4 regions of the Kitasatospora sp. NPDC005748 genome follow, and region 1 is predicted to be linked to each of the others. Evidence: riboswitches for the same ligand, from Rfam matches in the RefSeq annotation. Region 1 holds a riboswitch; each other region holds the start of a gene.
What was found. Region 1 has a riboswitch for cobalamin ahead of ABZ495_RS08410 (ribonucleoside-diphosphate reductase subunit alpha). Riboswitches for the same ligand answer to the same signal wherever they lie in the genome.
Positions count from the first base shown of each region.

Region 2: linked by a shared signal. The riboswitch ahead of metE (5-methyltetrahydropteroyltriglutamate--homocysteine S-methyltransferase) and the one ahead of ABZ495_RS08410 (ribonucleoside-diphosphate reductase subunit alpha) in region 1 are both predicted to bind cobalamin.
Region 3: linked by a shared signal. The riboswitch ahead of ABZ495_RS22315 (HoxN/HupN/NixA family nickel/cobalt transporter) and the one ahead of ABZ495_RS08410 (ribonucleoside-diphosphate reductase subunit alpha) in region 1 are both predicted to bind cobalamin.
Region 4: linked by a shared signal. The riboswitch ahead of ABZ495_RS05615 (cobalamin biosynthesis protein) and the one ahead of ABZ495_RS08410 (ribonucleoside-diphosphate reductase subunit alpha) in region 1 are both predicted to bind cobalamin.

Region 1 covers NZ_JBEXYD010000007.1:113,764-121,508, reverse strand. The annotation lists gene ABZ495_RS08415 (hypothetical protein) at 1-1,036, opposite strand, end outside; cobalamin riboswitch at 1,407-1,547, shown strand; gene ABZ495_RS08410 (ribonucleoside-diphosphate reductase subunit alpha) at 1,736-4,141, shown strand; gene ABZ495_RS08405 (ribonucleotide-diphosphate reductase subunit beta) at 4,177-5,172, shown strand; gene ABZ495_RS08400 (ferritin-like protein) at 5,358-6,419, shown strand; gene def (peptide deformylase) at 6,470-7,111, opposite strand; gene ABZ495_RS08390 (hypothetical protein) at 7,174-7,745, opposite strand, start outside.
Region 2 covers NZ_JBEXYD010000019.1:23,661-31,405, reverse strand. The annotation lists gene ABZ495_RS16770 (chitinase) at 215-1,240, shown strand; gene ABZ495_RS16765 (flavoprotein) at 1,263-1,811, opposite strand; gene ABZ495_RS16760 (BlaI/MecI/CopY family transcriptional regulator) at 2,030-2,419, shown strand; gene ABZ495_RS16755 (M56 family metallopeptidase) at 2,416-3,360, shown strand; gene ABZ495_RS16750 (MarR family winged helix-turn-helix transcriptional regulator) at 3,618-4,244, shown strand; gene ABZ495_RS16745 (CopD family protein) at 4,338-4,619, shown strand; gene cobF (precorrin-6A synthase (deacetylating)) at 4,582-5,340, opposite strand; gene ABZ495_RS16735 (hypothetical protein) at 5,492-5,659, opposite strand; cobalamin riboswitch at 5,752-5,905, shown strand; gene metE (5-methyltetrahydropteroyltriglutamate--homocysteine S-methyltransferase) at 6,064-7,745, shown strand, end outside.
Region 3 covers NZ_JBEXYD010000032.1:27-7,771, forward strand. The annotation lists gene rpmG (50S ribosomal protein L33) at 320-484, shown strand; gene ABZ495_RS22315 (HoxN/HupN/NixA family nickel/cobalt transporter) at 598-1,770, opposite strand; cobalamin riboswitch at 1,803-1,995, opposite strand; partial or broken gene ABZ495_RS22320 (metalloregulator ArsR/SmtB family transcription factor) at 2,077-2,415, shown strand; gene ABZ495_RS22325 (SRPBCC family protein) at 2,574-3,053, opposite strand; gene ABZ495_RS22330 (RNA polymerase sigma factor) at 3,050-3,568, opposite strand; gene ABZ495_RS22335 (DUF3995 domain-containing protein) at 3,708-4,160, shown strand; gene ABZ495_RS22340 (DNA-formamidopyrimidine glycosylase family protein) at 4,222-5,031, opposite strand; gene ABZ495_RS22345 (AAA family ATPase) at 5,196-6,158, opposite strand; gene aroQ (type II 3-dehydroquinate dehydratase) at 6,302-6,730, opposite strand; gene aroB (3-dehydroquinate synthase) at 6,739-7,745, opposite strand, start outside.
Region 4 covers NZ_JBEXYD010000004.1:238,521-246,265, reverse strand. The annotation lists gene ABZ495_RS05630 (hypothetical protein) at 1-626, opposite strand, end outside; gene ABZ495_RS05625 (alpha/beta hydrolase) at 1,029-2,144, opposite strand; gene ABZ495_RS05620 (transcriptional regulator) at 2,427-3,146, opposite strand; cobalamin riboswitch at 3,359-3,551, shown strand; gene ABZ495_RS05615 (cobalamin biosynthesis protein) at 3,645-4,616, shown strand; gene ABZ495_RS05610 (cobyric acid synthase) at 4,613-6,130, shown strand; gene ABZ495_RS05605 (putative cobaltochelatase) at 6,123-7,745, shown strand, end outside.

The DNA.
Region 1 (7,745 bases):
TGAGGTGGCCGACGTAGTTCTTCACCGCGGTCTCGGCCTGCTGCTTGTGGTCGAAGACCGCGACGCCGACCGTCACCGCGCTGTCGCCGGAGACGTAGGTGGCCCGGAGCACCTGGCGGCAGCCCTGGTCACCGAGGACCTTGCCGAGGCCGCCGACCGTGGAGTTGCCGTCCCAGCAGGGCGAGTCGAGCGAAACCACGGTGCGGTTCCAGGTGGCGCCGTTGACCGTCACGGTGAGCGCCGAGAAGAGCGCCGCCGCGTCCTGCGGAGCCGGGTCGGTGGTCGCCTCCCAGAGCGGCTTCGACGGGTCCTCGGGCGTGGCGCTCGGGGTGGCCGTCGGGGACGCCTTGCCGGACGCCGTGGGCGCCGGCGGCTGGGTGGCCGCCGTGGCGGCGCCGGTGGGATCCGCGACCGGCTTCTTGTCGTCGCCCTTGTTCAGGAACAGCAGGCCGCCGGCGACCAGGCCGCCGACCACCAGGAGGGCGACCACGCCGCCGATGATCCGCGTCCGGCCCTTGCGCTTGGCCTCCGCCTCGTTCCGGTCCGCGAGGGCGGCCCAGTCCGGCTCGGCGTGCTGCGGCACGGGCTGGGGGTGCGGGTGCTGGGGCTGCTGGGGCTGCGGCTGCCACTGGTGCTGCTGCGGCTGCGGCTGCGGCTGCGGCTGGACATGCTGCGGCTGCACCGGGGGCTGGGGCTGCGGCTGCACCGGCGCCGGCTGCTGCGGGACCGGCTGCGGCACGGGCGGCTGGACCTGCTGCGGCGGCTGCGGCACGGACGGCACCGGCGGCTGGACCGGCTGCGGCGCGGGCACCGGCGGCCCGTACGAGGCGGGCGGCGGACCGAACCCGCCCGGGGCCGGCGGCACCGGCTGCGGCGCGCCGGGGTACGGCGCGGGCGGCGGGCCCTGCGGCGGCTGTCCGGGCGTGCCCGGCTGCTGGTTCTGCGCGCCACTCGGCCCGGCGGGAGGGGGCGGCTGCTGCCCCGGCGAGCCGGGTCGGCCGCTCCACTCCCCGGGCGTGCCCGTTCCGTCGCTCATGCGCCCCCCTCACTGCCTTCGGCGGCCGCTCCGCGAATCACGTCGGTGTCGACGACTCGCTGGCTCCGCTCCCTCATGAGCCGAGATCGTAGGGCATGCCCCTGACGGCGGGCCTGCCCGGTGGCCGATCCGTTTCCGAATCCGAACACCGGCCGGGCCCCGGGCAGTCCCGGCGACGCCCTGCGCCGCGGTCCGCGAAGGCCCTGGAACGACCCTGCGGCGGCCCCCGGCGCCGGCCCCCGCGGCGGGCGGCCGGGGGCCGGCCGCAGCCCCGGAACGGCCCCGGAACAGCCCGGGAAAGGCCTCTCGCCGGTACCACCTGCGATCACGTCGACACGCGACGCCGCACAACATGTGGGGTCGCATCGAGCGGACACCACTAGATGTATGCTCATCCCTGCTGTCGACGCAGGGGAACCCGGTGCGAGTCCGGGACTGCCCCGCAGCGGTGTGCGGGCGGCTCCGACAGAGCCCGCGAGTCCGAATACCTGCCGACGGCGTGCCGCCTGGCCTCCCCGCAGAGGCCTTTCGCACCAGCACCACTTCCGGGCCTCGCGGGCGGGCCGGGGATGCCACCGTCGCGCGCCGCCTCCGGGCCGGCGCGCCGTGCTCCCCTGCCCCGAACGGTCCGGCCCGAGCCACCGCCGACGCCGATCGCCGCCAGGAGAGAGCGCCTTGACCACCGCTGCCTCAGTCACCCTGCCCGCCCAGGGTTCCAGCTCCGCCCCCGTCGACCCGACGGTGTCCGACCCCGGTGGCGCACTGCTCCGGCTGCTGACCGACCGCAGCGCCGACCTCCCCCAGGTGGACCCCGGCCATGTCGCCGCCGCCGCGCTGCGCGGCCGCCACGCCGGCTCGGACTTCGCCGAGCTGCGCGGGCTGGCCGTGGACGCCGCAGCGTCGATGATCGCCGAGGACCCGCAGTACTCGAAGCTCGCCGCGCGACTGCTCGCGCTGGAGATCGTCGACGAGGCGGTGAGCCAGGGTTCGGTCACCTTCTCGGACTCGATCGCGGTCGGCCACGCCGAGGGCCTGATCGGCGACTCCACCGCCGACTTCGTCGCCAAGCACGCCACCGCCCTGAACGCGCTGATCGACCCCGAGGGCGACGGCCGCTTCGAGTACTTCGGCCTGCGCACCGTGCAGTCCCGGTACCTGCTGCGCCACCCGATCACCCGCAAGGTCGTCGAGACCCCGCAGCAGTTCCTGCTCCGCGTCGCCTGTGGTCTGGCGGTCGGCGACAACGAGCAGTCGGTGCGCGAGGTCTCCGAGCTGTACGGCCTGATGAGCCGGCTGGAGTACCTGACCTCCTCGCCGACGCTCTTCAACTCCGGCACCAAGCACCCGCAGATGTCGAGCTGCTACCTGCTGGACTCGCCGCTGGACAACCTGGACTCGATCTACTCCCGGTACGCCCAGATCGCCCGCCTCTCCAAGCACGCCGGCGGCATCGGCCTGTCCTACTCGCGGATCCGCTCGCGCGGCAGCCTGATCCGGGGCACCAACGGCAAGTCCAACGGCATCGTCCCGTTCCTGCGCACCCTCGACTCCTCGGTCGCCGCGGTCAACCAGGGCGGCCGCCGCAAGGGCGCGGCCTGCGTCTACCTGGAGACCTGGCACGCGGACATCGAGGAGTTCCTGGAGCTGCGCGACAACACCGGTGAGGAGGCGCGCCGCACCCACAACCTCAACCTGGCGCACTGGATCCCGGACGAGTTCATGCGCCGCGTCAACGCGAACGCCGACTGGTCGCTGTTCTCCCCCGCCGACGTGCCCGAGCTGGTCGACCTCTGGGGCGCCGAGTTCGACGAGGCGTACCTGAAGGCCGAGCAGGCCGGCAAGGCCGTCCGCACCATCCCGGCGCAGACCCTCTACTCCCGGATGATGCGCACCCTGGCGCAGACCGGCAACGGCTGGATGACCTTCAAGGACGCCTCCAACCGCGCCGCCAACCAGACCGCGCTGCCCGGCCGCACGGTGCACAGCTCCAACCTCTGCACCGAGATCCTGGAGGTCACGGACGACTCCGAGACCGCCGTCTGCAACCTCGGCTCGGTCAACCTCGGCGCCCACGTCGCCCCCGGCGCCACCGCCGCCGACCTGCTGAACGCGATGGACTGGGACCGCCTGGACGCCACCGTCCGCACCGCCGTCACCTTCCTCGACCGCGTGGTGGACATCAACTTCTACCCGACCCCCGAGGCCGGCGCGTCCAACTCGCGCTGGCGCCCGGTCGGCCTCGGCGTGATGGGCCTCCAGGACGTCTTCTTCCAGCTCCGCCTGGACTTCGACTCCGCCGAGGCGAAGGCCCTCTCCACCCTCATCGCCGAGCGCATCATGCTCACCGCGTACGAGCGTTCCGCCGATCTGGCCGAGCAGCTGGGCCGCCACGAGGCCTACGGCGAGACCCGCGCCGCCCGCGGCGAGCTGCACATCGACCACTTCGGTTCGGCCGCGCCGCACTGGGCCGGCCGCTGGGAGGCGCTGCGCGCCCGGATCGCCGAGACCGGTCTGCGCAACTCGCTGCTGCTCGCCATCGCCCCCACCGCCACGATCGCCTCGATCGCCGGTGTGTACGAGTGCATCGAGCCGCAGGTCTCCAACCTGTTCAAGCGCGAGACCCTCTCCGGCGAGTTCCTCCAGGTCAACCCGTACCTGGTGCGCGAGCTGAAGGAGCTCGGCGTCTGGGACCAGCAGACCCGGGACGCGCTGCGCGACGCCAACGGCTCCGTCCAGGACCTCAACTGGCTGCCCGCCGAGGTCCGTTCGCTGTACCGCACGGCCTGGGAGCTGCCCCAGCGCGCGCTGATCGACCTGGCCGCCGCCCGGATGCCGTACATCGACCAGAGCCAGTCGCTGAACCTCTTCATGGCGGCGCCCACCATCGGCAAGCTGAGCTCGATGTACGCGTACGCGTGGAAGGTCGGTCTGAAGACCACCTACTACCTGCGGTCGCGGCCCGCCACCCGGATCGCCCAGGCCGCCTCGGGCACCGCCCGCGCCGCCGCGCCGGTGCCGGTGGCGTCCCCGACCCTCAGCCCGGAGGAGGAGGCCGCGCTGGCCTGCTCCCTGGAGAACCCCGAGTCCTGCGAGGCCTGCCAGTGAGCACCACCCCCGAAGCCCGTCCCGACCGCGAGAAGATGCTGCTCGACCCCGGCTTCGAGCTGACCCTGCGGCCGATGCGGTACCCGTCGTTCTACGACCGCTACCGGGACGCGATCAAGAACACCTGGACCGTCGAGGAGGTGGACCTGCACTCCGACGTCGCCGACCTCGCCAAGCTGAGCGACGGCGAGCGGCACATGATCGGCCGGCTGGTCGCCTTCTTCGCCACCGGTGACTCGATCGTCTCCAACAACGTGGTGCTGAGCCTCTACAAGCACATCAACTCCCCCGAGGCCCGGCTCTACCTGTCCCGGCAGCTGTTCGAGGAGGCCGTGCACGTCCAGTTCTACCTGACGCTGCTCGACACCTACCTGCCCGATCCCGAGGACCGCAACGCGGCCTTCGCCGCGGTGGAGAACATCCCCTCCATCCACCAGAAGGCCCAGTTCTGCTTCAAGTACATGAACGCGGTCGACCACATCGACTCGTTGCGGAGCAAGGACGACCGCCGCGCGTTCCTCCTCAACCTGATCTGCTTCGCGGCCTGCGTCGAGGGCCTGTTCTTCTACGGCGCCTTCGCGTACGTGTACTGGTTCCGCAGCCGCGGCCTGCTGCACGGCCTCGCCACCGGCACCAACTGGGTGTTCCGGGACGAGTCCATGCACATGGACTTCGCGATGTCGGTGGTGGACACCGTCCGCGAGGAGGAGCCCGACCTCTTCGACGAGAAGATGGCCCAGCAGGTCACCGAGATGCTGGAGGAGGCCGTAGAGGCCGAGCTCCAGTTCGCCCGTGACCTCTGCGGCGAGGGCCTGCCGGGCATGAACACCGAGTCCATGCGCGAGTACCTGCAGGCGGTGGCCGACCAGCGGCTCGCCCGCCTCGGCCTGCCGATCCGCTACGGCTCCACCAACCCCTTCGGGTTCATGGAGCTGCAGAACGTCCAGGAGCTGACCAACTTCTTCGAGCGCCGGGTCTCCGCGTACCAGGTCGCCGTCGAGGGCTCGGTCTCCTTCGACGACGACTTCTAGGCCCGCCCGGCCCCGCTCCGCCGGGGCCCGGCCAACAGCCGCCGCCCCGCCCGGTGTTCGCACCGGGCGGGGCGGCGTCGTTCGCTCGTCCGAATGAAACCGCCGGGCCCCACCGGAACGGCACGCATACGGACGGTGCCGTCCCCCGCTACGGTCCGGCCACAGCCGAACGAAAGGGGCCCACCGTGCCGACCGGAATCCTCGACTACCGGAGCGACGCCATCGTCCAGCTCATGAGCATGGCGGAGGAGGACTGGACGGAGCAGGAACTCAAGGACGCGCTCCAGCGGGCGATCATGCTGGAGCTGTCCACGATCCCGCCCTACGCCACCGCGCTCTGGTCGATCACCGACCCCGACAACTCCAAGCCGGTGCGCCACACCATCCGCGAGATCGTCTTCGACGAGATGTCGCACTTCGGCCTGGTCTGCAACATGCTCACCAGCATCGGCGGCACGGTCGTCCTCACCGACCCGCTCACCGTCCCGAAGTACCCGGGTGAGCTCCCCGGCGGCGTCAACCCCGGCCTGGAGGTCTACCTGAGCGGGCTGACCCGCGAGTCGGCGGGCCTGTTCGCCGACATCGAGAAGCCCGAGCACCCGCTCGCCTTCGCCGCCGACGGCAACACCATCGGCGCCTTCTACCAGCGGATCGCGAACGTCTTCCCCACCTTCGCCCACCTGCTCACCGGGCAGCGGCAGGTGAGCTTCCCGCTCGGGTCGAGCCACGGCGCCGGCAACGACATCGTCCCGATGAACACCATCGACGACGTGCTGGCCGCCATCCACGTCATCCAGTCGCAGGGCGAGGGCACGGACGCCTCGCCGGAGAACCCCTTCCCCGGTGCCCCGGGCGAACTCGCCCACTACTACGCCTTCAAGGAGATCGCCGAAGGCCGCGAGCTCGTCCTCGACGAGGGGACGAAGAAGTACGGGTTCACCGGCCCGGAGGTCCCGCTGCCGGACACCTCCCCGGTCGCCCGGGTCCCCCTGGGCGGCTGGGCCAACAGCCCCGGCAACGAGCCCGACCAGCCCACCGCCACCCTCCTGGCGACCTTCAACCAGCACTACAGCGACATGCTGTACGCCCTCGAAGGCGCCTGGGGCGACGCCGGCCCCGACTCGATCGGCCCGGCGATCGGGCAGATGGGCCAGATGCGCCGGACCGCCCAGCAGATCAACGGCGTCAAGCTGCCCGCCGCCCCCCGCTTCACCTACGGCCCGGAGTGGCTGTTCGTGCCGCGGTAGGCACCCGTGCGGAAGGGCCGGTGCGCGTGCACCGGCCCTTCCGTGACACGTCAGCCGTTCGACACCGTCGCGTACCGCGGCGTGCCCTCGGCCATCTGCCGCAGCGCGTCCTTGCGGTCCCGCTTCGACAGCTTGTCGATGTAGAGGAACCCGTACAGGTGGTCGGTCTCGTGCTGCAGGCAGCGGGCGAAGAAGCCGGTGCCCTCGACCCGGATCGGGTTGCCGTCCTTGTCCTGGCCGGTCACCGCGGCGTAGTCCGGCCGGGGCAGCTCGGCGTACGCGGTCGGCACCGACAGGCAGCCCTCGTTGCCGTCGTCCAGCACCCGCTTGCTGCCGGCCGGCAGCTCCTCCAGGACGGGGTTGATGACGTGGCCGATGTGGCGCACCCCCTCGTCGTCCGGGCAGTCGTAGACGAACACCTTGAGGTCCACGCCGATCTGGTTGGCCGCCAGGCCCACGCCCTCGGCCGCGTACATCGACTGGAACATGTCGTCGATCAGCCCCGACAGCTCGCCGTCGAAGGCCGTGACGGTCTTGACCTCCCGGTGCAGCACCGGGTTGCCGTAGACGGTGATCGGACGCGCGGTGCCCTTCGAGAGGTCCGGCTCCTCGCCGACCACCTTCACCGGCTGGGCCTCACCCTGCGCGGGCTCGTGGTCGTGGTCGTGCTGGTGGTCGTGCTGCTCCGCCATCGCTGTGTGTCTTCCGCTTCCCTGGATCGTCTGGCCGTACCGACCAAGGGTAAGCGGACCGCTCAGCAGACCTCTTCGAGATCCCGGTACGCGCGGGTACCGGGGGCCGCCGCCACCCAGCGGTCCAGCAGCGTACGCACCAGCGGCGCCGGAGCCGCGATCCCGCACTCCCGCTCCACCAGCCAGGACATCCCGCCGGCGCCCTGGCTCAGATGGCTCAGGTGCCCCGGGTGGGCCGCGTCCCCGTCGTCGTGCGGGTCGTGGTGCGCGGTGTGCCCGTCGTCGGAGGCCATCCGGCTCTCCGAACACGCCCGGCAGAGCAGCCGCACCGACGACGTCCAGTCCTCCGCCGCGTACCCCGCGTCCGCGACCAGCCGCTCCAGGGCGTCCCGGTCCGCCGCGGTGGCGGCCTGCAGCAGCACCACGTAGGTCGGCACCGGGGAGGGCGCCCACAGCTCGATCTCGTCGAACACCGGGTACGCCACCCCGTCGGTCACCCGTTCGCCGTGCGGGGCGCCGTCGTGCAGCACCACCTCGCCCCAGCGGCGGCCCGACGAGGGCAGCGGGATGGACAGCACCTCGATGCGCGCCGGGTCCAGCCGGCGCCCCCAGACCACCTCGGACTCGCCGTCCG
Region 2 (7,745 bases), on a different contig from region 1:
CCCGCTGGCCCTGGGCGCGGCTCTGCTGCTCGTCGCACCGGCCCATGCGACCGCCATGCCGGGCCTCGCCGTCGGCTCCCTGCCTCTCGGTACCCCGGCGGTCGGCGGTCACCCTGTCGCTACCCCCGCCGTCGGAGCTGCGCCGCTCGGTGCCACGCCCCCGGGTGCCACGGCTGCCGGCCCCCCGCCCCCGGCTCCCGTGCCGCTCGGTGTCGTGCCCGCGAGCGCCGTCTCCCGCGGCTCCACGGGCCCGGTGCGGCCGCCGATCCACCACCGCCCCGGGTTCCCGGCCCACTTCACCGCCCCCTACCTGGAGACCTGGAACTCGCCCGACGCACTCGCCGAGGTCCGCAGGAACACCGGTCTGAGCTACTTCACCCTCGCCTTCGTCGTCAGCGACGGCGGGTGCAACGGCGCCTTCGACGGCACCATCCCCGTCGACGACCCGGAGTGGCTGTCGGCCCTGCGGGGTCTGCGGACGGCGGGCGGCGACGCGATCGTCTCCTTCGGCGGGGCCGGCGGGCGTGAACTCGCCCAGGCCTGCGACACGGTGAGTGCCCTGAAGGCCGCCTACCGGCGCGTGGTGAACACCCTGGGCGTCACCAGGATCGACCTCGACATCGAGGGCGCGGCGCTGGACGACCAGCAGTCCGACGACCGCCGCAACCAGGCGCTCGCCGAACTGCAGCAGGAGTACCGCCTGCTCGGCCGCCCGCTCGACGTTGACTACACCCTGCCGGTCAACCCCTGGGGCCTGTCCGACAACGGGGTGTGGCTGCTGACCAACGCGCGGCAGCACGGACTGGACGTGGACGTGGTCAACGTCATGACGATGGACTACGGGCCCGACCTCGACATGGGCGCCGCCGCGATCGGGGCCGCGACCGGACTGCACGAGCAACTCGGGCGGCTCTGGCCGGAGAAGAGCCCCGAGCAGCTGTGGGCGATGCAGGGCAACACCCCGATGATCGGGGTCAACGACGCCGTCAACGAGGTCTTCTCCACCGAGGACGCCGCCCGCCTGGCGAGGTTCGCGGCCGAGAAGGGCATCCGGCTGCTCGCCTTCTGGTCGGTCGGGCGGGACCGGCCCTGCGCGGTGGCGGGCACCCTCTCGGAGCGGTGCAGCGGCACCGCCCAGGATCCCGCCCACTTCTCCCGCATCCTCGACCCGTTCCCGCGCACGCACTCCCGGCCGTGGACCGCCCGCACCCCGGACGCCTTCCGGAAGACCCCCCGGTGACGGTGACGGTGGCGGCGGGCCGTTACTCCCGGCCCGCCGCAGCGATCACCGGGCGGAGCAGGTCGAGCACCCGGGTCCAGTCGTACGCGGCGCCGGCCCCCTCGGCCTTGGGCTGGTGGGGGGTGGCGTCACCGATCAGGACGCCCATCGACCGGAGCCGGGTCAGGCTCTCCGCGTAGGCGGGGTGGGCGGCCTGGGCGGCGTTGAGGTAGGGCTGGACGGCCACCGGGATGCCCAGGCCGTACGCCTCGCAGAGGATGCCGAGGGCGAGGGTGTCGGAGATGCCGGCGGCCCACTTGTTGATGGTGTTGAACGTGGCGGGCGCCACCGCGATGGCGTCCGCCGGGGGCAGCGGCCGGGGGTCGCCCGGCGTGCGCCAGGCGGAGCGGATCGGGTAGCCGGTCCGGGCTTCGACGGCCTTCCGGTCGATGAACCCGAGTCCGTTGGGGGTGGCGATCACGCCGACTCCCCAGCCCTCGGCCCGGGCGGCGGTGATCAGCTCGTCCACCCCGCCGGCGATGCCCGACGCGCAGACGACGATGTAGAGGAACGGCTCGCGATGCGCGCTCACACCTGAACTCCCGACTCTCCCGGCCGCCATGGTGAAGCCCCAGGGCGGCGCTCCTGCGGCCAGTCTGCCCTGCCGGTGGGGCCAGTACAGTTGGGTGAGGCATACCTTACGAACATCCGACCGGATCGTCTACGACCATGTAGTCGGCCGTGGTGAGGGCGCAGGCGTCGCCGGGTTCGCTGTACGTCTGCCCGGCGGCGCGGCCGTGGACGGGAGACATGGTGGACGACAGTCGGGACACGAGGCGGCCGCACGGCGAGCTGGTCGCGGACGTACTGGCCGTGCTGTGGGCGGCCGAGCGGCCGCTGACGGCGCAGGAGGTCAACGAGGCGCTCGACCGGGGGCTGGCCCGGACGACGGTGGCGACGGTGCTGGGCCGGCTGCACGAGAACGGGACGCTGCAGCGCAGCCGCCCGGGGCGGGGCTTCGCGTACGCGCCGGTCGCCGACGCCGCCGGTCTGGTGGCCGGGCGGATGCGCCGTGAACTGGAGAGCGACCCGCACCGTGAGCTGGTGCTGAAGCGGTTCGTGTCGTCGCTGTCCGAGGGGGACGAGGAGGTGCTCCGGCGCCTCCTGCTGGAGGCCCCGGACGGAGAGGGCCGCGCATGACCCTGGCCCTCGCCCTGGTCGCGCTGACGCTGCTGGCTCCGTGGGGCGCGGCGCCCGCCGCCCGCCGGCTGGCCGCGCTCCTCCCGCCGCGCGAGGCGTCCGTGGCGCTGACGGGTGCGGCCGTACTGCTGGCGGGCGGCACCGCGGCGGCGCTGGTCGCGCTGTTCCACGTGCCGTTCCTCACCTCGATGGAGCGGGTGCCGCCGGCGCGCGTGCTGGAGCGGTGGCCGGCCGTCGTGCCGGTCTCCGGTGCGGCCGGGGTGGTGCTGGCGGTCCAGGCCGTGCTGCTGGCGCGCCGCTGGCTCGCCCATCGCGCGCTGCTCGCGAAGGCCTGGGAGTCCACCGGTGACGGGGTGGCCGACGGCGACGTGCTGGTGGTGCCGGGCGGCGACGCGGAGGCCTTCGCCCTGCCCGGCTTCCGCTGGCGCCCCGGGCGGGTCGTGGTGACCTCGGGCATGGTGCGCGAACTCGGTCCGGCGGAGCGCGAGGTGCTGCTCGCGCACGAGCGGGCCCACCTGGCGGGGCGCCACCACGTGCTGTCCGTCGTCACGGACCTCGCGGCGGCGGTGCACCCGGCGCTGCGGGGCCTGCGGGAGGCGCTGGGATTCCACCTGGAACGGTGGGCCGACGAGGCCGCGGCCGGATCGGTGGGGGACCGCCGGCTGGCGGCGACGGCGATCGCGCGGGCGGCGCTGGCCGGGTCCGCCGCCACCCGGGCGGGCGGGAGCCGGAACCCGCTGCTGTCGGTGGGCGCCGGTCCGGTGCCGCGGCGGGTCGAGGCGCTGCTGGGGTCGGTGCCGGTCCTGCCGCGCGGTCGCGCGATGCGGGTGGGCGTGGCCTGGCTGGTGGCGGTGGTGGCGGTGTCGGTGCTGATCCCGGGGCTGGCGTACGGGCTGCACGAGTACGTGGAGTACGCCGCGCGGGCCGTGTCGGGCCGGTGACGGGCCGTTGTCGGCGCCGGCCGCCGGCGGCGGGGGAGCGGGTGTCGCGGACGACATCGATGTAGACCGATCGGCGCGGCGCGGCTATCGTTGGCCTCGGTGCGCCGTGCGGCGCGATGCGGCGCCGTGCCCGGCGCGGCGCGCGAGCGGGTTTCGCGGCCCTTCGGCGATCGGCGTTCGGCAGCGTGGCATGGCGTCGGTGGTCCCGTGACCCCCGCCGGAGGTGGTGCAGCCCTCCACCAGCGATTGGATGCGACGTGTACGACAGGGGGAAGGGATCGTCGAGTCCCTTCGAGCAGACCGTCCACCTCCTGTCGGCGGCCGGCCGGGCGGCGGACGCCCTGCTCGCGGCGCGCCTGGAGTTCCGGGGGATGAGCCCGGCGCACCTGTCCGTCCTCTCCACGCTGGCCCGGCTGGGCCCGCACGCCCGGCCCGATCTGGTCGCCGGGATCGACGGGGGTGCGGTCGACACCGCGCAGACCCTCGACGATCTCGTCGCGGCGGGCCTGGTGCAGTCCCTGTTCGTCCAGGTCGGCGGTCGGCACGAGGTGCTGACGCTCACCTCCTCGGGGCAGCTCGCGCTGGAGATCCTGCACAGCGACGAGTCGGCCGTGCAGGACGACCTGCTGGTGTCCCTGACGCGCGGTGAGCGCACCCAGTTGAACTCCCTGCTGCGGCGGGTGTGCGCCGCCGCCGCCCGTAGCGGCTCGGCGGGTTCGGCTCCGCGCCGGGCCGCCGACTGGGTCCTGACCCGCGAACGCCGTACGGAGTGGGCCGTCGAGCGCGAGGGCGCCGGCGGGGCAGCCGGGGCGCCCGGGGTGGCCGGCGAGCGGTCCGAGGACGTGGCCGACCGGGACGACGGCGGGGCCCCGGCCGGTTCGTAGCCGTCCCGCCTCACCAGGTGAAACGGGCGCCGCGCGCTACTGATCGGTCACCCCGGCCGCCTCGGCGACGGGGCCGGCCTGCTCTGGGCCGAGATGTGGCGCCGCTTCAGTCCGGTCGCGATGATCTGCGTCGGCGCGGTCACCGTCGCCGGCCTCTGGCTCGGCTGGAAGCACGTCGGCGCGGTCTCTCCGCTCTGGACCACCGGCTACGGCACCGCCCTGCTGGTCGAGATCCTGCTGGTCGTCGGCCCGGTCACCGCGGGCGCCTTCAACCAGTTCCGGCTGATGCCCCGGATCGCCCGGGCCCCGGGCCGGTCGGCCCGGGGGCGGGTGTGGGTCAGCTCCCGGAGCGGCGGAGGAGGTAGGTGTCCATGATCCAGCCCTTGCGTTCGCGGGCCTCGTCGCGGAGCGCGCGGATCCGGGGGGCGGTTTCGGCGAGGGGGCCGGCGACGAGGATCTCGTCCGGGGTGCCCAGGTAGGCGCCGTAGAAGATCTCCAGCCCCTCGGGGTCGATCCCGGTGAACGCGGCCCGCCCGTCCAGCATCACCACCACGTCGTCCACCTGCTCGGGGAAGCCCTCGGCGAGACGGCGGCCGGTGGTGATCTGCAGCGGGCGGCCGACCCGGGTCAGGGTGGTGCGGTGCCGGGCGGCGAGCGCCGAGACGCTGCTGATGCCCGGGACCACCTCGTACCCGAAGGTGGCGCCGCCGCGGGCCAGGACCTCGTCGATCACGGCGATGACGCTGTCGTAGAGGCTCGGGTCGCCCCAGACCAGGAACGCGCCGGTCTCCTCCGGGCCGAGGTGTTCGGCGACCAGCCGCTCGACCAGGTCGGCCCGGCGGGTGCGCCAGTCGTCCACGGCCGCGGTGTACGCCGGGGTGGCGCGGTCCCGCTCGGCGTCCGCGACCTCGATGACGCGGTGGCCCGGGCGGCCGTGCTCGGTCAGCAGCTGCCGGCGCAGCCGGATGAGGTCCTGCCGTTCCTCGTTCTTGTCGAGGATGAAGAAGACGTCGGTGCGGGCGAGGGCCTTGACCGCCTGCAGGGTGAGGTGGTCGGGATCGCCCGCCCCGATGCCGATGAGGAAGATGTGCCGCATGACAGTGATTGTGCCGTGCGGCTGCCCGTCCGCCGGGCGCGGCCGGTCCCGGGCGAACCGCCGGGTGGGCCGCGGGCGACCGGTCCGGTGGCACTGCGACGTCATGCGCGTGCCCCTGACCCGGCCTTTCGGCCGTCGTCATGACGGCCCGTCATGTTCTGACTCCGCCGTTGGGGGTAGCCGGCACGGCGTGCGCGGCGGCGAGCACCTTGGCCGGGGTGACCAGCACGTCCTTCTTGACGCGCTCGTCCTCGACCACCGCCTCGACCACCACCTGAACTGCCCGGGCGGCCGGGGGCCGCCGGGGCCGTCCGGCCATCCGCGATCCGGACAATCACTGACGCGCCGCCGGCGATGGGCCTAGGGTGGGCGGTGCAGTCGGTTCGCCGTGTCCTCCAGCCACGGCGTCGCAAGAGGGAACCCGGTGGGAATCCGGGACTGCCCCGCAGCGGTGAGTGGGAACGACCGCCGTCACATGCACTGGGCCCAGCCGGGCCCGGGAAGCGACGGCCAGTAGGTGTCCGGCCTGGGAGCCAGGCGGACGTGCCCGCGAGTCCGAAGACCTGCCACTGCCCGCGTGCACCCCGCACGCGGTGATCTCGGTGACCTCGAGGGCGGGTCGGCGGAGCGGGCGGGCCCACCCCGGTGCCGTGCCCCCACTGCCGTACCTCCACGCCGTCGTGCTCTCCCGGGATCGCAGCGCGACTCGCGAAGGAGAGTTCCGTGTCACCGAGTTCCACCACCCCGCAGGCCACCGTGTACGGCTACCCGAGGCAGGGTGCCGACCGGGAGCTGAAGAAGGCCGTCGAGGGGTACTGGGCGGGCCGCGTCGACGCCGCCGCCCTGTACGCCACCGCCGCCGTCCTGCGCCGCGCCAACTGGCGGCAGCTGGCGGACGCGGGCATCGCCGAAATCCCCACCGGCGACTTCTCGCTCTACGACCACGTCCTGGACACCACGGTCGCGGTCGGCGCGATCCCGGCCCGCCACCGCGCCGCCGTCGACACCGACCCGCTGGACGGCTACTTCGCCATGGCGCGCGGCACCCAGGATGTCGCACCGCTGGAGATGACCAAGTGGTTCGACACCAACTACCACTACCTCGTACCGGAGTTGGGTCCGGACACGGTCTTCGCCGCGAACTCCGCCAAGCCGGTCTCCGAACTGCGTGAGGCGCTCGGCCTCGGCCACCGCCCCCGGCCCGTGCTGGTCGGACCGCTGACCTACCTGCTGCTCGCCAAGCCCGCCCCCGGCGTGGCCGCCGACTTCCGGCCGGTCACCCTGCTGGACCGGCTGCTGCCCGTCTACGCGGAACTCCTCGCCGACCTGCGGGCCGCCGGCGCCGACTGGGTCCAGCTGGACGAGCCCGCGCTCGTCCAGGACCGCACCCCGGCCGAACTGAACGCCGCCACCCGCGTCTACCGCGAGCTCGGTGCGCTCACCGACCGCCCGCGACTGCTGGTCACCAGCTACTTCGACCGGCTCGGCGAGGCCCTGCCCGTCCTGGCCAAGGCCCCGATCGAGGGCATCGGCCTGGACTTCACCGGCCCCGGCGCCGCCAACCTCGACGACCTCGCCGCCGTCGGCGGAGTGCCCGGCAAGCGCCTGGTCGCGGGCGTGGTGGACGGCCGCAACATCTGGATCAACAACCTGGAGAAGTCCCTCGCCACCCTCGGCACGCTGCTCGGTCTGGCGGACCGGGTCGACGTCGCACCGTCCTGCTCGCTGCTGCACGTCCCGCTCGACGCCGACCTCGAGCGCGACCTCGACCCGCAGGTCGCCCGCTGGCTCGCCTTCGCCCGTCAGAAGACCACCGAGGTCGCCACCCTGGCCCGCGGCCTGGCCCACGGCACCGACACCATCGCGGCCCAACTGGCCGCCAACCGGGCCGACCTGGCCTCCCGTGCCGGCTCGGCGCTGACCCGCGACCCGGCCGTCCGGGCCCGGGTCGCCGCCACCGCCCCCGAGGACGCCCGCCGCGCCCCGGCCTACCCCGAGCGCGCCGAGGCGCAGCGGGCCCGGCTCGGCCTGCCGCTGCTGCCGACCACCACCATCGGCTCCTTCCCGCAGACCACCGACCTGCGCACCGCCCGCGCCGACCTGCGCGCCGGCCGCATCGACGACGGCACCTACCGGGACCGGATGCGGGCCGAGGTCCGCGAGGTGATCGGCTACCAGGAGAAGGCCGGCCTCGACGTGCTCGTCCACGGCGAGCCCGAACGCAACGACATGGTGCAGTACTTCGCCGAGCAGCTGACCGGCTACCTGGCCACCCGGCACGGCTGGGTGCAGTCCTACGGCACCCGCTACGTCCGGCCGCCGGTGCTGGCCGGGGACATCTCCCGCCCGCACCCGATGACCGTGGACTGGTACCGCTACGCGGCCGATCTGACGGACCGTCCGGT
Region 3 (7,745 bases), on a different contig from region 1:
TCGCCCTCGAAACGCAGGCCTGCCGTCTTCCGGACCAGGCTGTGCGCGCCGACGCAGCCGATCACCGGGGCCCCGCGGCCGGTCGACCGGCCGCGCACCCGAACGGACGGCGCGGGCGGCGGACCGGACGACCGGAGCTGCCGGCGGGAGCGCGCGCCGCCCGACGAGCCCCGGCGCGTACGCGGTCGCGCGGCCGACCAGCGCCTCCACCGCCCGCCGGGGAATGGGCGGGGCGGAGGCCGTGTTGGACCCCGTGAAAACGACTTCCATTTCGGCGGAAGCCGTTTCCCGACCGCCCACCCCTCGGAGGAGGAGAACCATGGCCCGCAGCGAACTGCGCCCCGTCGTCAAGCTCAGGTCCACGGCCGAGACCGGCTTCACCTATGTGACCCGCAAGAACCGCCGCACCGACGCCGACCGGCTGGTGCTGCGCAAGTACGACCCGGTCGCGCGCCGGCACGTCGACTTCCGCGAGGAGCGCTGACCTCCCCCGTGGGCCCGGCAGGGCCCGCGGGCCACGGCGAGGCGGCGCCCACCCGAACGGACCGGGTGGGCGCCGCCTCGTGACACCGCGGTGCCGCGGGCCGTCGGGGCCGACTACTTGGTGACCCCGGCGGCCTCGTCGGCCGCCGCCCCCTGGGCGGGCACCCCGCCGGCCGGTACCACCGGCTTCGGGCTCCAGCGCTGTTCCACGCCGGCGAGGCGCCAGTAGGCGATCGCCGCCCCCCAGACCACCACGAACAGCCCGACGATCGCGTAGCCGACGTTGTCCAGCGAGATGTCCGCGATCCAGCCGCTGACCGGGTCGGTGAGGTCCAGCTTCTCGTGCAGCACGGCGACCAGCTCGATGGTGCCGATGATGAACGCCACCGCGATCGACAGCCCGGTGATGGTCAGGTTGTAGTACACCTTGCGCACCGGGTTGGAGAACGCCCACTGGTACGCGAAGTTCATGAACGTCCCGTCCAGCGTGTCGAACAGGCTCATCCCGGACGCGAACAGCAGCGGCAGGCAGACGATCGCGTACCAGGGCAGCCCGGCGGCCGCGCCGGAGCCGGCCATCACCATCAGGGTCACCTCGGTCGCGGTGTCGAAGCCGAGGCCGAGCACCATGCCGACCGGGAACATCTGGCCGGGCCGCGTGATCGAGCGGGTCGCCCGGTTCAGCACCCGGGCCATCAGACCGCGCGAGTTGAGGTGCTCCTCCAGCTCCGCCTCGTCGAACCGACCGGCCTTCATCGACCGGAACACCTTGAGGATGCCGAACAGCGCCGCCAGGTTGAGCGCGCCGATCAGGTAGAGGAAGACACCGGACGCGGAAGTGCCGACCACACCGAGCCACTGGTGCGTGGTGGACTCGTCGTCCATCAGCGTGCTGGCCAGCTGGGCGCCGCCCGCCACCAGGGCGGCCATCAGGACCACCATCGAGGAGTGGCCGAGCGCGAACCAGAAGCCCACCGAGACGGGCCGCTTGCCGTCCGCCATGAGCTTGCGGGTGGTGTTGTCGATCACCGCGATGTGGTCGGCGTCGAAGGCGTGCCGCATGCCGAGGGTGTAGGCGGTGATGCCCAGGCCCACCCCGAAGACCTGGGTGCCGACCTCGTACTTCTCCGGGGCGACCAGGAAGATCAGCGTCCCGAACGCCACCACGTGCATGGCCAGGATCACCCCCATCAACCCGGCCGTGCGGAGGGTGTCCTCGCGCCGCCAGCGGAAGCTCGGCAGGGCGGAGGACGCCGCGGGAACAGCGGCGGTTTCGGGCAGGGTCATCTTCGGATCACGCTCCAGCACCTCGTGGAAAGACGTTCGTGAGATGCCGTGGCCGGTCTCCTGGCTGACGGGGCTTCCGGATCCGCCTTCCCAGGCGCGCGAGGCGCCCAGTGGCGTCGTGGATACGGACGACTCCCCCGATCACAGTGGCGAGGGCCGCTCCGGACTCCGGACCCTGAGGGTCCGTCACCGGTCTTCCCGAACACCACGGCGGGCAACACCGTAGGGGGCCGCACCTCACCCTTGCAAGGCTGCGCACCTGCGCAGGTGTCCAGGATCACAGCCACGGGCTGCAACAATGTCCGCATGCATCTCGTACCGGCCGACCGCGCGGGCCACCGCACCATCGACGGGCACCGGGTCTGCGAGGCCATCGCCGCGATCGGCGACCCCGGGCACGTCCGGTCCTGGGCCGAGCGGTTCTCGCTGCTCGCCGACCCGGGGCGGCTCGCCCTGCTGCTCGCCCTGCACCGGGCCGGGCCGCTCGCCGTCACCGACCTGGCGGTCGCCACCGGCATGCGCGACCCGGCCGTCTCGCAGGCACTGCGGCTGCTGCGCACCGCGGGTGTGGTCACCGGCGACAAGGACGGCCGCGTGGTGCGCTACCGGCTCGTGGACGAGGCCCTGCGCCCCCTCCTCGATGAGTGCGCCGCCGCGGACCACCACGAGCACGGCGAGCCCGCCACCGGGAGCGACGCCACCGGCGGCGAGCCCTCCGCACCCCGGGCCGCCGCGGCCGGCTGACCGGCTGCGCCCGCGGAACACCGACCCGGCGCCCCGGGCCGTCGCGCCCGGGGCCCGCCTCACCCCTCTCGCACCAGCCGTTCGAAGCGCTCCAGCGAGCGCCGGGCCAGCGGGTCCGTCGCGGGCCGCAGGGCCCGGTCGAGCAGACCCGCGCCGGGGAGCCGGAACGCGCCGAGGAAGGCGAAGCGGGTGCCTCCGGCCTCGGCGCGAGCCGCCATCCCGCCCAGCAGGAAGCGGCTGCGCATCAGGCACCACCCGGGCGTCAGCTCGACGTCGAAACGGGCCCGCAGCCGGGTGTGGCCGGTCACCAGCGCCTCGGTGCGACCGTCCGCCGGTCTCCCGGCCACGCGGACCGACCGGATGTCCGGCAGCCAGCGCGGGAGCCCCTCCTCCAGGTCGGCCGCGGCCGCCCAGACCCGCTCGAACGGCGCGTCGATCAGCGCCTCCCGGACGGCGGCGCCGGGGGTGACGGCGGCGATCACATGCAGCCGGCGGACCGGGTCGAAGGCCGCCGTCGGCCAGGGGGTCGGTGCGGTCACTGCTGCCACGCCCTTCGAAAGCCGAGCCGGGCCCGGGAGAGCCGGGACTTCACGGTGCCGGGTGCCACGCCCAGCAGTTCTGCGGTGGACCGCTCGTCGAGCCCCTCCAGGTCGCGCAGCACCAGCACGGCGCGGTGCTCCGGCGTCAGCCGGGCGAGGACGTCCTGGATGTCGGTGGCCAGCTGCGGGTCGCCGGGGCGGGGCAGCTCGGAGAGGTCGGCCGGGACGCAGCGGGCGACCCGCCGGACGTGCCGGACGGCCTCCCGCACGGCGATCGAGCGGACCCAGCCGAACAGCGCGGCCGGGTCCTGGAGCTGGCCCAGCTTGCGGAAGACGGCGATCAGCGCCTCCTGCGTCGCGTCGGGGCCGTCGTCCAGCGCGATCGGACCGCAGAGCCGGCGGACGTAGGGCACGACCAGCTCCAGCAGCTCGCTGACGGCCAGTTGGTCGCCGCGCTGGGCGGCACGGACCAGGCCGGCGAGCCGGTCGGCGGTTCGGGTGTCGGGACCATCCACACCCGCATCAGAGGCGCCGGACCGGCCGGACGTTCCCTCCCTCCCCCGACTTCCCGCTGTGACGCTCGTCACGGGAACCTCCGGCCGGGCGGGCCGCTCCTGCGGGGTGACCCACCGTCGGAGCCCCCCGAGGACCACCGTGAACCGTCGCCGTACCGCCGCCCTCGCCGTCGCCGGCCTGCTCGCCGCCGACGCCCTGCTGCACGTCTACTGGGCCACCGGCCGCACCTGGCCGGCCGCCGACCCGGCGTCACTCTCCCGGGCGGTGCTCAACGCCGAGGTGCCGTTCACCCCGCCGGTCGTCCTGCCGCTCGCGGCGCTGCTGTTCTCCGGCTCGGCCCTGGTGCTCGCCCGCGGCGGCCTGTTGGACGGCGCGGCCCGCCGGCTGCCGGCGGTGGCGCTGCGCTGGGGGCCGCGCGCGGTGGCCGCCGGACTGCTCGCCCGCGGGCTGGCCGGGCTGCTCTGGGCCACCGGGGTCGGCGTCGACACCGGCTCGGCCTTCTACCGGCTCAACCTGGCCTTCTACACCCCGCTCTGCCTGGCCGCCGCGGCCGCCGCCCTGGCGGTCGCCCGTACCGGGGCGGACGGCTGACCGCGCCCCTCCCCCGGCAGCCCCGCGACCGCCCGCGGGGCACCGGGCAGCCGGCGCCGCCTCAGGCCCGCTGGCAGGTGGGGCACCAGAAGAGGTTGCGCGCGGCGTGCGCCTCGGTCCGGACCTCGGTGCCGCAGACCAGGCAGGGCATGCCGGCCCGGCGGTAGACGTAGACCTCGCCGCCGTGGTCGTCCACCCGCGGCGGACGGCCCATCGCCTCGGGGGTGTGCTCGGGTCGGACGGTGTCGATCCGCCCCACGCCGACGCCCTCGCGCATCAGCGCGACCAGGTCGGTCCAGACGGCGTCCCACTCGGCCCGGCCGAGGTCGCGCCCGGCCCGGTGCGGGTCGATGCCGTGCCGGAACAGCACCTCGGCGCGGTAGACGTTGCCCACGCCGGCCAGCACCTTCTGGTCCATCAGCAGTGCCGCGATCGTCGTCCGGCTGCCGGATATCCGCCGCCAGGCCGGCTCCGGGTCGGCGTCGGCCCGCAGCGGGTCGGGACCGAGGCGCGCCGCGACGGCGGCCTTCTCGGCGTCGGTGATCAGCGCACAGGTGTTGGGACCGCGCAGATCGGCGTAGGCGTCGTCGTTCGCCAGGCGCAGCCGGACCAGGCCGACCGGCTCCGGCGCGGGGCCCTCGCCGAAGGCGAACCCACCGTAGAGGCCGAGGTGGACGTGCACCCAGGCGTCGTCCTCGAAGCCGAGGAAGAGGTGCTTGCCGATGGCCTCCGCCCCGGTCAGCACCTGCCCGTCGACCAGCTTCGCGCCGTCCGCGAACCGGCCCTGCGGGCTGCTCGCACGGACCGGGCGGCCGCCGAAGGCCCTGGCGTTCTCGGCGGCGAGGCGGTGGATGATGTGGCCTTCCGGCACGGGCGTCAGCTCCCCCGGGTGTGCGACAGGATGCCCCCATCATCGCAGCCCGCACCGACAGGCCCGGCCGGGCCGCCGGCCGTCGCGGGCTCCCGGAAGGCGGTACCGAATCCGCGCCGGGGCAGCGCCGGAGCCACCCGGAACAGCCCCGGGCGGCGCGGGCCTCAGCGGACCGGGATGCCCATCAGCCGGGCCAGGATCACCCGGTCCAGCTCGGCGGCGGTGGCCGCGACGTCCAGCTGGGAGTTGTCGATGATCGGCAGCCCGGAGTTGTACCAGCCGGCCATCCGGCCGTGGATCCGGGCCACCTCCTCGTCGCTCAGCCGCCGGTTGCCACTGCGCCGGGCGTTGCGGCTCAGCACGGAGTCCAGACTGGGCAGCAGCACGACCGGGATCATCCCCGGGCCGATGTGCCGCTTCCAGCCGCCGAGGCCGATCGCCGGGCGGTCCGGGAAGACCGCGTCGTCGATGATGCAGGAGATGCCGTTGGCCAGGTAGTTGCGGCAGGCGAAGCCGCAGGTGCGGCGGGCCAGCCGGTACTGCGCCTCGGAGGCGTTGTTCCAGCCGGACTGCGGGTTGGCGAAGCCGGACTGCACCCACTCGCGGACGTCGTCGAGGCTGATGTGGGCGGTGGGCGTGGGCCGCCGCTCGGCCCAGTGCCGGGCGACGGTGGTCTTGCCCGCGCCGGCCGGTCCGATCAGCAGCACGGCGAGTGGCCCGGACGGCAGGTGCGGCTGCGCGGGGTGGACCGGGAGCTGGACGGGCGCGCCGGACGGCAGCAGGAAGTGCCCGGTGGCGCCGGCCGGAACCGGCGCGGGCGCCGCGGCGGTGGGAGCCGACGGCGGCACGGGCCGCGCCGGCGCGGGCGGTGCGACGGGGGCCGCCGGAGTGCCGGCCGGCGGCACGACCGGGCGACCGGCGTACGGGGGCCGACCGGCGGTCTCGCGCGCGGACCGGTCCGCGCCGTGGCGGACGGATTCGGCGTGGGCCGCCGCCCGCGGCACTCCCCGGGACGCGCCCGGCGCGCCACCGGCGGGCGGTGCGACGGTGGCACTGCCGGAGTACGGCGGGGCCGGCGGAGCGACGGGACGTGGGGGGACTTGTCCACCCCCGGCGTACTGCGTCACGGTCACCTCCCGACTTCTTTCAGCGGGGACACTACACGGCGGTCCCGCGGCGGGCACAGTCCGCCGCCGGGCCGCTGACGAGGGCCGGGGTGCCGGATCGGGCCGGCCGGGGCCGCGCCGATCCGGTACCCCGGCCCCGGGTGTCAGCGTGCGGTGAGCTGTCCGCCGAGCGCCCGCAGTGCCAGCTCGTACGAGCCCAGGCCGAATCCGGCGATGGTGCCGGAGGCGACCGCGGCGATCACCGAGGTGTGCCGGAAGGTCTCCCGGGCGTACGGGTTGGAGATGTGCACCTCGATCAGCGGCGCGGTCCGCTGGGCGGCGGCGTCGCGCATCGCGTACGAGTAGTGGGTGAAGGCCCCCGGGTTGATCACCACGGGCACCCCGCCGTCGGCCGCCTCGTGCAGCCACTCCACCATCTGCTGCTCGGAGTTGGTCTCGTGCACCTCGACCTCGAAGCCGAGCTCCTCGCCGAGCACGGTGCAGCGCTCGACCAGCCCGGCGTAGGAGGTGGCGCCGTAGACGTCCGGCTCGCGGCTGCCCAGCCGGCCGAGGTTGGGGCCGTTGAGCACCATCACCCGGGTCACGAGGAGACCTCCGCGTAGGCGGCGACCAGCAGGGACGGGTCGGGGCCCTCCAGCATGGAGGTCCGGCCGAGGCCGTCCAGGACGATGAAGCGCAGCAGGTCGCCGCGCGACTTCTTGTCGATCTTCATGGCGTCCAGCAGCTTCGGCCAGGCGTCCGCGCGGTAGCTCAGCGGCAGGCCGACCGAGGCCAGCACGGTGCGGTGCCGGTCGGCCGTCTCGTCGTCCAGCCGGCCGGCCAGGCGGCCGAGTTCGGCGGCGAAGACCATCCCGATCGAGATCGCCGCGCCGTGCCGCCACTTGTAGCGCTCGTTGCGCTCGATGGCGTGGCCGAGGGTGTGGCCGTAGTTGAGGATCTCGCGCTGGCCGGACTCCTTGAGGTCCCCGGAGACCACGTCCGCCTTGACCTGCACGGCCCGCCGGATCAGCTCGACGGTGTGCGGCCCGGCGGGGCTCCTGGCGCCCTCCGGGTCCGCCTCGATGAGGTCCAGGATGACCGGGTCGGCGATGAAACCGCACTTGATGACCTCGGCGAGACCGGAGACGTAGTCGTGCCGGGGCACCGTCTCCAGGGTGTCGAGGTCCGCCAGCACGCCCACCGGCGGGTGGAAGGCGCCGACCATGTTCTTGCCCTCGGCGATGTTGATGCCGGTCTTGCCGCCCACCGCCGCGTCCACCATGCCGAGCAGCGTGGTGGGCATGGAGACCCAGCGCACCCCACGCAGCCAGGTGGCCGCGACGAAGCCGGCCAGGTCGGTGGTGGTGCCGCCGCCGAGGCCGACGATCACGTCGCTGCGGGTGAAGCCGGTCTGGCCGAGCACCGACCAGCAGTACGCGGCGACCTCGGCGCTCTTGGCGTCCTCGGCGTTGGGCACCTGGAGGACGATCGCCTCGTAGCCCTCGCCCAGCAGGTCCTCGCGGATGGCGTCGGCCGTGGCGGCCAGTCCTTCGGGGTGGATCAGCGCGACCCGCTTGGCGCGGGTCCCGATCAGCTGCCCCAACTCGC
Region 4 (7,745 bases), on a different contig from region 1:
AGCACGGCCGCCACGTCGGAGGGCGCGGCCGGGGTGTCGATCTGCGGCTCGCGGCAGGTGCCGCGGACGGCCGAGACCGCGGAGGCGGCGTGCGGCACGGGCGAGAGGCCCAGCGCGCCGTCGCCGCCGCCGACCCGGCGCTCGTCCAGGCCCCGGCGCAGCAGCTCCAGCAGTTCGCTGTCGGCGACCGGGCCGGCCACCAGGTGGAGGAAGGAGAGCAGCTGCGGCGCCTGGTCGACGGCCTGCCCGGCGAGCACCGCGAACACGCCGCGCAGGGCGGCGGGCGGCACCGGGGCGAGCAGCGTCCAGGCGTCGAACAGGGCGGACCAGCCGCGGACCACGGCCTCGTCGTCGTGCTCCCAGGCGTGCAGGCGCCAGCCGGGGGCGGCGCCGCCGTCCCGGGCCTCGACCAGGCCGACCAGCAGGGCCTGGCCCCAGGCCTTGCCGGCGGCGCCCACCGTCATGGCGAGGGCGCGGCCCGCGTCGCGGGCGTCCTCGGGGAGCAGCTCGCCGCGCTTGTCGACCTCGGCGAGTTCACCGGCCCAGCGGGCGATGCGGACGGCGTCGATCAGCATCCGACGGGCCAGCGGGGCGAGCTCGGCGGGAGCGGGGAAGCCGTCCGGCACCGGGACCCGGCCACGGCCGGGGGCTGGTGCGGGGCCTCGTCGGCGGGGTACGCCGGAGCCGCCCGGCCTGGCGCCGGCGGGGCGGTGGGCAGTTCCGGGGAGACGGGTCACCGTCGCACCGGAGCCGATCGTCGGCGGGAGCTGGGCATCACGGTCGCGCGGATTCCGAGACGTCACGTCGAGCAGTCTTCCCCTTGTACCGGCCTTCTGTCACATCCGATCGGTCCCGACTACCGACAGGTGGTCGCAGGGGGTCGACAAGATCGGGCAACAGAGGCCAAACCGCCTGGCCGGATCTGTGTGACGCGGACACGCCAGTATGGGGAAGGACGGGGCGGACGGGGTGCGGGAAGGGGCCCGAGGGGCTGTCCGGAACACGGCTGGGACCGCCCGCGACGGGCCTCAGAGCAGGGGGGTGAGCCAGCGCCGCAGGTGCTCCTCGTAGCGGTCGGGGTCGGCGTTCCAGAGGCCGGCGTGCTCGCCGCCGGGGACGGCCTGGAGGCCGACCACGTCGGAGCGGCGGTGGGCCAGCCGAGCGGCGGCCTGCCAGGGGGCCAGCGCGTCGTCGGGCCCGTGCAGGAGGAGCGTGGGCACCCGCAGGTCGGTGCCGTCCGCGAGGCGGGCGAAGTCGGCCAGATCCACGCCGGCCCGGCCCTCGGCCGCGAGCGCGCCCAGCTCGGCGGCGGCGCCCCGGTAGCCGGCCCGGGCGGCGCCCCGGCGGGCGGTGGCCGACCAGTCGAGCACGGGCGAGTCCAGCACCAGGCCGCTGATCGAGGAGGCCCAGGCGGAGCGGGCCGCGGTCTGCAGGACCATGGTCGCGCCGAGCGACCAGCCGTACAGGATGACCCGCCCGGCGCCGCTGTCCAGGGCCAGCCGCAGGGCCGCCTCGACGTCGCGCCACTCGGTCTCGCCGAAGTGGCCGAGGCCGTCCGGGGAGGCCGGCGCGCCCTCGTCGCCGCGGTAGGTGATGGCCAGGACGGGCAGCGCGAGCCGGTGCAGGACGGGCATCACCGGCAGGGTCTGCTGCCGGTCGGCGCCGGGGCCGTGCACCAGGATCACCCAGGTGCCCCGCTTGCCGTCCAGCCGCCAGGCGGGCAGCGCGCCCAGCTCGCCCTGGACGGCGGTCTCGGTGTACGGCAGGCCGAGGGCGCTGGTCGGGTCGCCGAGGTGGACGCGGGGCGTGAAGCGGACCGCGGTACCGGGGGCCAGGGTGCCGCGGTCGGCGCGGACCAGCCGGCGGGTGACGCCCCGCTCGTCGGCGTGCAGGATCTCGCCGACCACCGCGTGCCCTCCGTCGCCCCACTCGACGGCCCAGCGGCCGGGGCGGGCGCTCTCCGCGCTGCGGGTGAAGGTGGCCCGTCCGGCGGCGAGGGTCAGCACCACGACGGGGCCGGCGGCCCGCTCACGGCCGACAGCCGGGCGGACCATCCGCTCGGAGGCCCTCCGGCCGATCAGCAGGACGGCGGCCCCGGTGCCGACGGCGGCGGCCGCCACGGCGGCTGCGGTTCCCCAACGCATATCGCTCCCCGCTCTGTTGGTCGCGGACTGGGCAGTCTGCCCATCAGTCCACTCGCGGGGGCGCCACCCGGCCACCGGACGCGGCCGTCCGGGTCACGGCGGCACGGGTCTTGGCCGGGTCACCGCGGCGGGAGTCTTGGCCGGGTCACGGCGGCACGGGAAGCGGCTGCGGGAAGCGACGGCACGGTTCTCGGCCCTCTGGTCACGGCGGCGCGGGAAGCGGCAGAGGGAGAGGGCAGGGAGGGGGAGGCGCCGCGCGGGGGGCGGCGCGGTAGCGGCCCGTCAGACCGGGATCTCGGTCTCCAGGCGCTCCAGGCGCTCCAGCAGCTCCCAGAACCGCTCGCCGAGCGGCCGGGCCGCCGCGCGGGTGTCCGCCGCCGGGGCCGGGGAGCCCCAGCTGCCGGCGCCCCAGTGGGAGGTGACCTGGTACTCGTTCTGCAGCGCCGTCAGCACGGCGGTGAGATCGCCCTCGTGCACCGGCACGATCCGGCCGATCGGCCGGAGCTGCGCCTGCCAGCGGCCGTCCACGCACTGCCGCAGCCGCCGGTCCAGCTCCTGCGCCCGGCCGGTCACCGCGACCAGCTCGCGCAGGGTCGTGCCGAGCACCTGGGCCAGCGCGTGGGTCTGCTCCTGGTCGCCGTCCCACTGACCGGTCGCCTCGGCCCGCTGGTACCGGTCCAGTGCGAGGCCGATCCGGTGGGCCGCGCTCTCCTGGCTGAGCTCCCGGGCGACCCGGAAGTCCCGCAGCCGGGCCGGGCGGACGCCCATCAGCTGGGCCGGCGGGCACCAGAGCGCCCGGGCCAGGGCGATGAACTCGTCCTCGGCGGGGCGCAGCTCGCCGCTCTCCCAGCCGAGCACGTGGGAGGGCAGCAGCCGGACGCCGTGCGCGGCCATGCCCTCGACCACCTGCTCGGGGGTCAGCCCCAGGCCGGCGCGGTGCGCGCGGGCGGCCGCGGGCGAGAAGGGCACCGGGGGCACGGCGGGTGGCTGTCTGCGTCGCATGGCCCGACGGTAGGGGGCGGTCCGGCCGCCCCCCAGCCGCCGAACACACGAAGCGGGCCCGGAGGCTCCTCCGGGCGACTGGACGATCACACAGGCTGTCATGCCCCTGCGGGGGGTGCCGATCGGAGGTAGCGACGGCGTCGGGCGGCCCGGCTCCGCTGTGACCAACCCCTCCGTGACCTTGGTTGACGCACGGTTCGGCCGCGTGATGGGATCCTTCAGCCAAACGGAGGCATGCAGAGGAAGCCGGTGCGAGTCCGGCGCGGTCCCGCCACTGTCACCGGGGAGCACACTCGGAGTCCCTCCTCCGCCGGCCACGGCGCCGGAGGGGGCCCATCGCGGCGGGCCGTCAGAAGCCGCCGCCGGGCCCGGGGGTGCGTTCGACCCGGAAGCCAGGAGACTCTCGCCCCCGGTACGTCGATCCAGGGCGCGGACCCTGAGTGAGGACACGCACGCGATGCAGGCTGCCCCGACCTTCCGAGCCCTCTGCTGTCCACCGTGCGCCCGCTGACCCGCGCCGCCGCCTTCGCCCTGGGGGCCGCGGCCGGGTACCTCGCCGACGCCCGCTTCGCCGACCCGCGCCGCGGCCACCCGGTGGCCGTCTTCGGCGGCGCGGCCGGCCGGCTGGAGCGGCGGATCTGGCGGAACGACCGCGCCGTCGGAACGGCTTTCACGGCGCTCTGCGTGGGCACCGTCGCGGCCGGCGCGCTGGCGGCCGACCGCACCCTGGGCCGCCGGCCGCTCGGGCGGGCCGCGCTGGCCGCCGCCGCGACCTGGACGGTGCTCGGCGGCACGTCGCTCACCCGGGAGGCCCGCACGATCGGACGCTCGCTCGCCGCGCACGACCTCGCGGCGGCGCGGCAGCGGCTGCCGCACCTGTGCGGGCGGGACCCGAGCGCCCTCGACGAGGGGCAGATCGCCCGCGCGGTGGTCGAGTCGGTCGCCGAGAACACCGCCGACGCCGTGGTCAACGCACTCGTCTGGGGCGCCCTCGCGGGCACGCCCGGGCTGCTGGCGTTCCGCGCGGTCAACACCCTGGACGCGATGGTCGGCCACCGCTCGCCGCGCCACGCCCGGTTCGGCTGGGCCTCGGCGCGGCTGGACGACGTGGCGGGCTGGCCGGGCGCGCGGCTGACCGCGCTGCTGACCGTCGCCGCCGCGCCCGAGCCCCGGACGGCCTGGCGGGTCTGGCGCCGGGACGGCTCCGCCCACCCCAGCCCCAACGCGGGCCAGGCCGAGTCGGCCTTCGCCGGCGCCGTCGGCGTGCGGCTCGGCGGCACCCTGCGGTACGGCGCCCGGGTCGAGCACCGGCCGGTACTGGGCGGCGAGCTGCGACCGGTGACGGTGGACGACATCGAGCGCGCCTGCCGGCTCTCCCGCCGGGTGGGACTGCTCGCACTGGGTACGACCGTCGCCGGGCACGCCGTCGTGCAGGCACTCAAGGCGGGGACGAGAAGGGGGAGCGCATGAGCAACGCACTGCTGGTCGCCGGGACGACCTCGGACGCCGGCAAGAGCGTGGTCACCGCGGGCATCTGCCGCTGGCTGGCCCGTCAGGGCGTCGCCGTGGCGCCGTTCAAGGCGCAGAACATGTCGCTGAACTCCTTCGTCACCGCCGACGGTGCCGAGATCGGCCGCGCCCAGGCGATGCAGGCCCAGGCGGCCCGGGTGGAGCCCGAGGCGGCGATGAACCCGGTGCTGCTGAAGCCCGGCGCGGACGGCCGCAGCCAGGTGGTGCTGCTCGGCCGGGCGGTCGCCGAGGTCGGCGCGCTGGACTACCGCGACCGCAAGCCCGTCCTGCTGGAGCGAGCGCTGGAGTGCCTGGCCGACCTGCGCCGGCGCTACGACGTGGTGGTCTGCGAGGGCGCCGGATCGCCCGCCGAGATCAACCTGCGGGACCGGGACATCGCCAACATGGGCCTGGCCACCGCCGCCGGCCTACCGGTCGTGGTGGTCGGCGACATCGACCGCGGCGGCGTGTTCGCCGCGATGTACGGGACGCTGGCGCTGCTGTCGGAGCAGGACCAGCGCCATGTGGCGGGCTGGTTCGTCAACAAGTTCCGCGGCGACGCGCGGCTGCTGGCGCCCGGGCTGGAGATGCTGCGCGAGCTGACCGGCCGTCCGGTGCTGGGCACCCTGCCGATGCTGTCCGGGCTCTGGCTGGACGCCGAGGACTCCCTGGACCTGACCACCGTGGTGGACCGCGCCGAGGGGCGCGGGCCGCTCGGCGCCGACGTGCTGCGGGTGGCCGTGGTGCGCTTCCCCCGGCTGTCCAACTTCACCGACGTGGACGCACTGGCCCAGGAACCCGGGGTGCTGGTCCGCTGGGCCACCCGGCCCGAGGAGCTGGCCGACGCCGACCTGGTGATCCTGCCCGGCACCCGGGCCACCGTGGCCGACCTGGCCTGGCTGCGCGAGCGCGGCCTGGAGCCGGCCCTCAGGGCCCGGGCCGCGGCCGGGCTGCCGGTCCTCGGCGTCTGCGGCGGCTACCAGATGCTCGCGCGCGCCATCCACGACGAGGTCGAGTCGAAGGCCGGTGCCGTCGACGGCCTCGGGCTGCTCCCGACGCACGTCCGGTTCGGCGCCGAGAAGGTGCTCGGCCGACCGGTCGGCGAGGCCTACGGGCAGCCGGTCCAGGGGTACGAGATCCACCACGGGATCGTCACCGTGGAGGGCGGAGAGGCGTTCCTGGACGGCTGCCGGGTGGGGGCGGTCTGGGGCACGACCTGGCACGGCGCGCTGGAGAACGACGGCTTCCGGCGCGCGCTGCTGCGCGAGGTCGCCGCTCTGTCGGGCCGGGCGTTCGTGCCCGCGCCGGACACCTCGTTCGCCGAGGCGCGCGAGGCCCGGCTGGACCGGCTGGGCGACCTGATCGAGGAGCACGCGGACACCGACGCGCTGTGGAAGCTGATCGAGGGCGGGGTGCCGGCCGCGGGCTCGCTGCCGTTCCTGCCGCCCGGGGCCCCCTTGGAGAATCATGAGTGACGTCCGCTACCCCTTCACCGCGATCGTCGGAATGGCCGACCTGCGGCTCGGGCTGCTGCTCAACGCGGTCTCCCCGGCCGTCGGCGGCGTGCTGGTGCGGGGTGAGAAGGGCACCGCCAAGTCGACCATGGTGCGGGCGCTGGCCGGTCTGCTCCCGTCCATCGCCGCCGTCGACGGCTGCCGTTTCGCCTGCGACCCGGCCGCGCCGGACCCGGCCTGCCCGGACGGCGCGCACGACGGCGCCGACGAGACCCACCGCCCGGCCCGGCTGGTCGAGCTGCCGGTCGGCGTCTCCGAGGACCGGATCGTCGGCTCGCTGGACCTGGAGCGCGCGCTGGCCGAGGGCGTCAAGGCGTACGAGCCGGGCCTGCTGGCCCGGGCGCACCGGGGCGTGCTCTACATCGACGAGGTCAACCTGCTCCAGGACCACGTGGTGGACCTGCTGCTGGACGCGGCCGCGATGGGCCGCTCCTACGTGGAGCGCGAGGGCGTCTCGGTGCGCCACGCGGCGCGGTTCCTGCTGGTCGGCACGATGAACCCGGAGGAGGGTGAGCTGCGCCCGCAGCTGCTCGACCGGTTCGGCCTGACCGTGGAGATCGCCGCCACCCGGGAGCCGGCCGAGCGCGCCGAGGTGGTCCGCCGCCGGCTGGCGTACGACGCCGACCCGGCCGGGTTCGCCGCGCGGTTCGCCGAGGACGAGCGCGCGCTCGCCGGGCGGATCACCGCGGCCCGGGAGCTGCTGCCCGAGGTGGAGCTGACCGACACGGCGCTGCGCCAGATCACCGCCGTCTGCGCCGCCTTCGAGGTGGACGGGCTGCGCGCGGACATCGTGATGGCCCGCACCGCCGTCGCGCTGGCCGCCTGGGCGGGCCGGACGCAGGTGCTGGAGGAGGACGTCCGCAAGGCCGCGCAGCTGGCCCTGCCGCACCGCCGCCGGCGCAACCCCTTCGACGCGCCGGGGCTGGACGAGGAGCAGTTGGAGCGGACCCTGGAGGAGCACGCCGGGCCCGAGGAGCCCGAGCCCGCGGAGCGACCGTCGGAGGGGGAGCAGCCCGGCGAGGGCCCCGAGGGGAGCGGCCCCGAGGACGACGGCCCCGGCCCCGACGGTGGCGGCCCCGACGGCGGCGGCGGCGCGCCCGCGCCCGCGGACACGCCCGACGGCTCCGCGGCCGCCGGGCCCGAGCCGCAGGCGCCGGCCGAGCCGGAGGCCGTCCCGCAGCAGGGCCGGGGCGGCGCGCCGCAGACCGCGCCGGTGGCGGCCGGCGAGCCGTACCGCACCCGCCTGTTCAAGGTGGAGGGCACCGGGAAGGGCGCCCAGGGCCGCCGCTCCCCCGCCGAGACCGACGGCGGCCACACCATCCGCGCCCGCCGCCCGCAGGGGCGCCTGGCCCGGCTGCACCTGAGCGCGACCCTGCGGGCCGCCGCGCCGCACCAGGTGGCGCGCGGGCGGGACTCGCGCGCGCTGCTGCTGCAGAAGGACGACTTCCGCGAGCAGGTCCGGCAGGGCCGCGAGTCCAACCTGGTGCTGTTCCTGGTGGACGCCTCCGGTTCGATGGCGGCCCGGCAGCGGATGACCGCCGTCAAGGGCGCCGTGCTCTCCCTGCTGATGGACGCC